3 regions of the Paenibacillus sp. ALE2 genome follow, and region 1 is predicted to be linked to each of the others. Evidence: riboswitches for the same ligand, from Rfam matches in the RefSeq annotation. Region 1 holds a riboswitch; each other region holds the start of a gene.
What was found. A riboswitch is a leader RNA that binds a small molecule or an ion and turns the genes downstream of it on or off. The one in region 1 is predicted to bind cyclic di-AMP.

Region 2: linked by a shared signal. The riboswitch ahead of ACXHJ1_RS06610 (3D domain-containing protein) and the one ahead of ACXHJ1_RS06215 (C40 family peptidase) in region 1 are both predicted to bind cyclic di-AMP.
Region 3: linked by a shared signal. The riboswitch ahead of ACXHJ1_RS12085 (TrkH family potassium uptake protein) and the one ahead of ACXHJ1_RS06215 (C40 family peptidase) in region 1 are both predicted to bind cyclic di-AMP.

The regions. Positions count from the first base shown of each region.
Region 1 is NZ_CM134213.1:1,448,089-1,450,356, reverse strand. It holds gene ACXHJ1_RS06220 (GNAT family N-acetyltransferase) at 1-348, opposite strand, end outside; gene ACXHJ1_RS06215 (C40 family peptidase) at 652-1,152, opposite strand; cyclic di-AMP (ydaO/yuaA leader) riboswitch at 1,158-1,295, opposite strand; gene ACXHJ1_RS06210 (hypothetical protein) at 1,572-2,268, opposite strand, start outside.
Region 2 is NZ_CM134213.1:1,553,059-1,555,326, forward strand. It holds gene ACXHJ1_RS06610 (3D domain-containing protein) at 1-1,099, opposite strand, end outside; cyclic di-AMP (ydaO/yuaA leader) riboswitch at 1,371-1,650, opposite strand; gene ACXHJ1_RS06615 (TatD family hydrolase) at 1,851-2,268, opposite strand, start outside.
Region 3 is NZ_CM134213.1:2,774,819-2,777,086, forward strand. It holds gene ACXHJ1_RS12080 (CPBP family intramembrane glutamic endopeptidase) at 1-413, opposite strand, end outside; cyclic di-AMP (ydaO/yuaA leader) riboswitch at 675-827, shown strand; gene ACXHJ1_RS12085 (TrkH family potassium uptake protein) at 1,228-2,268, shown strand, end outside.

The sequences.
Region 1 (2,268 bases):
TTCATTCTGCGGATGCCGCCGTCTGGCTTCCTCGGCAATGGCCCGGACAAAGTCGGAGCCTGTGCCATGTCCGCATCTTTCGGGATGCATTCCAAGACCCAGCCGGGTCACACCGACCATAGGGAAATATTGAGCAAATCCCGTCAGCTCATTCTCTTCGTCCAGGACCGCAACATATTGCTCTTGGCGAAGCGTGGGACTTCCAAATTCGACTTCAAGCGCCTTCATTTGTTCCCAGGGAAGCCAGCCGTATATGTTGTAGGGGGGATCATAGCGCCACTCACAGATTTCAGCCGCTTGATGCTCGTCCATCGGTACGATCCGGTAGTTGGATATTGAGGCCGGCACTTTTCCATTCCTCCTTATGCAGGTACTTCAATCATTAACCACAGATTGTAGACAAGTTGTAGGAGAATGGCAAGCGTGTTTATTTCGTACCTAAGTCGGGTATACATTCAATAAGAAGGATTTACTGCTCATATGCTCCCCCAGCGGTGACGGTAAAACCGACGATGTTCGCTAAAATTGAAACCTTTTGAGGTGTCAGTTCGTCAGTAATGATAATCATTGCTGATGTAGTGGACATAAAAAACCGCAATTCGATTCCGGCCAGAATCAAATTGCGGCTAGGGTTAGCTTGCTGTGCGGTAGTTATTCTACGTTGTCGTCATCAGGAATATCTGAAGCTACAGAATGGTAAGCGTCTGTGCTCATAATTCTTTTTGCACCGACATAACGGTTAGCGTAATAATTTTCGTTCAGTGAGCTAACTACTACACCACGTGAAGTCGAGGAGTGGGCGAATTTACCTTCACCTACGAAGATACCTACATGGGAAACGCCTCTTCCTGTGGTGTTGAAGAACACCAGGTCGCCTGGTCTCATTTCATCGCGGGATACAGAAGAACCCATTTTGAATTGTGATCCAGATTGATGCGGCAGTTTAATTCCCAGTTTGTTGAATACATACATTGTGAAGCCGGAGCAATCGAATCCCTCGAGTGTAGTGCCTCCGCTTCTGTAGTTCGTTCCTTTGGCATCTTGGATGACCTGGTCCATCTTAGAGTCTGCAAATGCACTGCTGCCACCGAATGTAAAAGATGTAAAGGCAATGGCGAGACCCATGGCTGCGATCGTTAGCTTCTTCTTCAAAAAAAATATACCCCTTCCAATGCCTGCGAGGTTAGCTTAAGGATTCGGTAGAAGGTTCCCCTATGACCACTCTGTTGCGAGATCAATTCACCCAAACTGGTTCCCCCGCTTCCTAGGTGCCAGGAATTAGGCTTAACTTAAGATGTGCACCTTGGAGAGCAGTATTCACGACAACGATGTTTTTAAGATAAAGGTTACAATAAAGATTACAAAGTTGTTACTATCAGTTCACTGCGATTATTGTAACAAAGACAGCAGGCTTTGGCAAATGTTTCATCGCAAAAAGTTACAAAAAAAATCTGTTCCTAACGCTCCAGGAACAGATTCTGTTAACAGTATTCAGTTATGTGCCGTTTGCACGGGAAAGAAAAAAGTTTTTTCGACAGCTGAAAATACAGAAGAGAGGATATTGTGAGGGGTTAGCCTCTGCTGGAGATATCGATGTGCCATAGCCGATACTGTGAACTGATATGCCACAGCCTGACCAGACTGGTAACAAAATGATACGATTGTTGGAGAATCAGTGCCAACATACCCGTCCAAATCATCGCCACGGTGCCAAATAGACCGAAAACTAGCAACACACAAGTACCGAGCAACAGGGATACACCAACAGCCGGAAGAAGCTGGCGAAAGAAGGCGAGCAGGGAGGATAGTATGGTGTGACCACTGACAGTGCCCAGCTGCATATACAGGATGCACTGCCGAATGACCCAACCGTAAGCTATCCACCCCATGGCATAGGGCAACAAATGTAGCAGGTAAGAGGAAGATTGCAACGTTCCTACTACAATAGGATAGAGTCTCGGTACCACCCAAAAGGCGGGAAGCAGCAGCAAACCCAACTCGATGATGTAATACAATAGCGATGACATACCGTGGCGTTTCATCCCCTTGAAGAAGGACAGGCTTTGCGGTTCAGACGCATCGGTATGCAGGCTTTGATATATGCCAGCTCTAATGAAGGGAGTGATTAGTATGCGCAATACGGTCGCCCCTAGTAATATCCACAAGTACACATGTACTTCCCGGCTGTCCATCAAGGCGATCTGGCCCTCCATCCAAAACAAGGTCTTTCCCAGTTCGTTTTGGCTCTGATCAGGATAACGTAGCAGC
Region 2 (2,268 bases), 100 kb from region 1:
GCTTACGACCAAATTGGTTGGCCCGGCTCAAACTCTCATAATACACATCGATTTTGTGGCCTTTAATCGCGCCACCGGTATCCTCCGCACGGCGGAAGCCCACCCCTTCAATATACACCCACCACCCGATTGGAATTACACTCGGATCGACAGCGATGGTGCGTCCTTCCGTGACACGCGTGCCGGAGGCGGTACGTGTACCGATACCTGGCTCCTGTGCGGAATACGCCGTCATGGAGACATTTTGTAAAACTTTTCTATAATTAAAATTAATACCTGCTTTACGGACAGCACTGCCCGAACTAACCTTTGTAGCCTTAACCGCATCTTTAGGGCCGATGGAAGCAGCTAGAACGACCGGTTTCTTCTTCGTTCCTACCGCAATTACCTTATCCACACGATTCTGTGCGACTTCCTTGTTGACCAGCTGTTTGGATACCAATTTTCCATCATGGTATACCTTTTGAACATGCTGGACTACCACACCCGATTTGCCACTTTGAATGACTCGATTATCGCCTTTATAGAGACTTGGATCTGCCGTTTTGATGACCTGATAAGGCACTTGTTTTTTCTGTTCGACCTGCTGTTTCTTCACACGGACGATTTTTATGTCCATGTTAGCTGAAACAGAGGCATCCAACGCAGGGTAAACTTTATCCGTTGATGATAATTTATAGCCCGAAGTGCGAATGGCACCCTCTACTGTATTTTCTGTTGTGTACAGCTTTTTCGTCTTATTGCCTGAGGATACTTTAACCTGATTGGCACGTTTAATGACTACGCGATCCCCATCCTGAACTGCCCCATTTAGCGGCATGGAAATTGTATCATGCGGCTGAAGTGAAATAGAATGCTCATTGAGCAAATCTTGGAGCTTGGATTCCCGGGTTTCTACCGCAGATGCCTTACCATCGATGACAAAAAAGACTTGTTTTTTAGATTGCGTGTACATCAGAATTGAAATCATAATCGTTAGTGCGATTAGAAAAATAGCAACCAAAGCAGCCTGGCGCACATTCTCTTGCTTCCAACGTAATACGTAAGACATGCTGGATGAGCGTGACTCATGGGTCTCCTCTTTTCGGAAAATGCCCATTTCCTCCGTCCTCCTTACATAGCCCGCCGTCTGGAGTAAGACATAGTTGATCGTTGACGTGACTATAACAGATTTTCTACAAGACAAGCCCGTACTGCGACTGTCCTGCACCATGTACCCGTCTTCGCGGCATGCTGTCCTCCCCTGTTTAACCACAGTATGATGACAGATTTTCTTTTATTCACAACAAAAAAAGCCAAAGAAAGAGACTAGAGAGCTCTTTCGTGGCTTCCGACATGTGTGAATATGCGGGAAAACTCATGCACGAGATGGCTTCTCTCTTGTTACGCTTACGGGGTTAGCTGTCGGGTTCGGACGTAGAGAGTCGCCCTAGCTTAGGTCAACCGCTCATGGCGGTCGCCTTCACATTCACCCCGAAGACCCAGAAAGAAATCGAAATACGGCTTCTCTACCTGTTCATCCCATTCGGGAAATGAATTTCGGTTGAGCCGGCTGCTGAAGAGACATTCTCTCTTGCACATACGCCGGACGTACTGTAAGCCATATCGGTTCCCCCGTTCCCTGCAAAAGGGACTCAGCGAGACTGGTTCATGAAATGATTTGTTGATGTTTACACTCAACAACAATTCACTGAAAAGATGATATCCTGTTTCCATGCATGTTGTAAAGCAGGTTTCAAGTACATTTTTTAAAATATTCGGTTAAAAAATTGTAATATTCTTGAGTTTCCTGCAACAAAATCATAATTAGCTCCGTCTATCTCTTTATTTTGATTGATTTCTTCGCTTTTTCACTGAATGTCAAATCGTTCCAAAGCATTTCGGGTCGTAATGGATACCAATTCCTCCACCGTAATTCCCTTAATTTGGGCAGCTGCCTCTGCCACCAATCTCACATGGGCCGACTCATTTCGCTTCCCACGAAACGGATGAGGCGTCAAGTATGGCGCGTCCGTTTCAATCAGCAGACGATCCAGCGGAACCTGGGCCAGTACCTCTTTTGGCTGCTTGGCATTTTTGAACGTTATGGGCCCGCCAAAGGAAAGGTGAAAGCCCATATCAAGCACCATTTTAGCGGTCTCCCAGCTCCCAGAAAAGGAGTGCATGACTCCGCCAATCTCGCTCGCCTTTTCCTCACGTAAAATTCTCACAATATCTTCATGCGCATCCCGGTTATGGATAACAATTGGCATGTTGAGCTCACGTGCC
Region 3 (2,268 bases), 1.3 Mb from region 1:
TTCCCAGTGGATAAATCCACATGAATTTGCAGCTTGCCCTTCGCTGAGGAATCAGGCAAATCAACCCGAAAGGTTTCATAAGGATAATTTTTTTTCCATGTACGATCGTACGCTTGAAGCAGTTTTTCTCTGGATAAATAACCGTACAAATCTGTTTCAGCCTGATAGGTCACGACAGGCTTCTCTGGCTGTGATTCCGTATAGCCCAGCTCGGAACGGGCAAAGTCCAAGGCGTGTACGATCGCTTCTTGTTTGCTGATGACCTTTGCATTCATCAATGATTCCGGACTTGGATTGCTAAGCGAGGGAATAAGCAATTGAAAGATAAAAAAGCAAATCAGGCCAACCCCGCCCAGCAAGCCTAATTTTTTGAAGTTGGCCGTGAGCACGACCGGTTTCCCGATAGGATTCATGAGTTTCCTCCTTAATCTGTAAATAAGAACATCCATTAAAGATATCATACTGCACAGGTTCCCGCCAACAGACCAGCGATATTCATGAAAACAGAGTGAAAGCACTTTAAAGTTTTAATAAAATTAGATAAGCTGTGATTAAGCGATGCCCAATCGCAAATTAAAGCCAATTTCACGTTTTTTCGGCGAAATCGGTTTTGTGATCTGGATAGAGAAGGATTATAATCTTGAGGCAATGCCTATGAAATATATGGGTAATGACATACATTTAAGCCGAATTTCTGTGAGAAAACGGGGGAACCATGTTACTGGGGGGAATTTTACAGCCGATCCTGATGGATCGGAAGTGTAAATAGGGCATACTGTGCTGCCCGAATCCGTCAGCTAACCTCGTAGGCTGTGGGCAGGAACCAAGTCAGGCACTCGGTTTTCCGGTGTCTTTTTTTGTGTGTATAAGTGTGAATAAAAGTTTGCTGAGTTAAGGACGCTGCGCGTTCCATTTGATCTTCCAATCGCTGTTGCCACTGAATTTTTTTTGATTTTCTAGACCTTGATAAGGGTAAAATTCAGAGTCAAAGGCGAGCGCTATCGCTTCTCCAGATTCAAATGGACCGCTTCGCTGCTGCCCGCCTTAAAGTCATCAAACGTTCCATGAGGTAGTTACGTATAAAGTGTAGTGAGTATTGAAAGGCAAAAGTATCCCGCTTTGCGGATACTTTTCTGATTTATAAAAGAAACTGAAAAGAATTGGTGATTTTATGAGCTGAGCGTTCTCCATGCTCATAGTTCACCAAGGAGGAGAAGTGATGAATAAATGAATCCCAATGCAAGCTGGCTTCGGCTTTCTCCACCGCAAATATTCGTTGCAGGCTTTGCCATTATCATTCTAATAGGTAGTTTATTGTTAATGCTGCCCATCTCTAATACAACAGGAAAACCACTCGCGTTTATAGACGCTTTGTTTACTGCCGCTTCCGCGACCTGTGTAACTGGGCTTGTCGTTAAGGATACAGGGCTCTTTTTTACAACCTTTGGTCAAATTGTCATCGTTGCGCTGATTCAGATTGGCGGACTTGGCTTTATGACTATGGCTACCTTGATCGCGCTGGTGTTCAAGCGTCGGATTTCCTTGCGGGAGCGCCTTATTTTGCAAGAAGCGATGAATCAGACCTCTGTCGAAGGAATTGTCGGATTGATCCGCAAGGTGCTATGGTACTCGCTGATGATTGAGGGCGTATGTGCAGCTATTTTTTCGATTCGCTGGTCATTTGATATGCCTGTCGGCAGGGCGATTTATTTTGGGATCTGGCATGCCATTTCCATGTTTAATAACGCTGGTTTTGATTTGTTCGGTGAATTTCGCAGCCTGACAGGTTATGTATATGATCCGATTGTTAATTTTACAGCCATGTTTCTCATTATTTCGGGTGGTATTGGTTTTGTAGTGATGTCTGACCTGGCAGATTATCGCAAGCGTAAGAGACTGTCCTTGCATACCAAGGTGGTACTCAGCATGACAGCTGCTCTGATTGTCGTCGGGACGCTTGTCATTTTTGTATTTGAGTTTACGAATCCGAAGACGCTTGGCTCGCTTGATTGGGGTGGTAAACTGCTGGGTTCTTTATTCCAGTCCGTTACCCCTCGCACCGCAGGTGCCAACACGCTGGACATTGCAGGCTTGCGGCAGGCTACGCAGTTTTTTATCATCATACTCATGTTTATTGGGGCTTCGCCTGGCTCCACTGGAGGCGGGATTAAGACCACTACATTTGCTCTGCTCATTGGAGCGGTGTTTTCGATGCTGCGGGGACGGGAAGACATTGTGCTGTTCCGGTACCGACTTGCGCAGGCACGC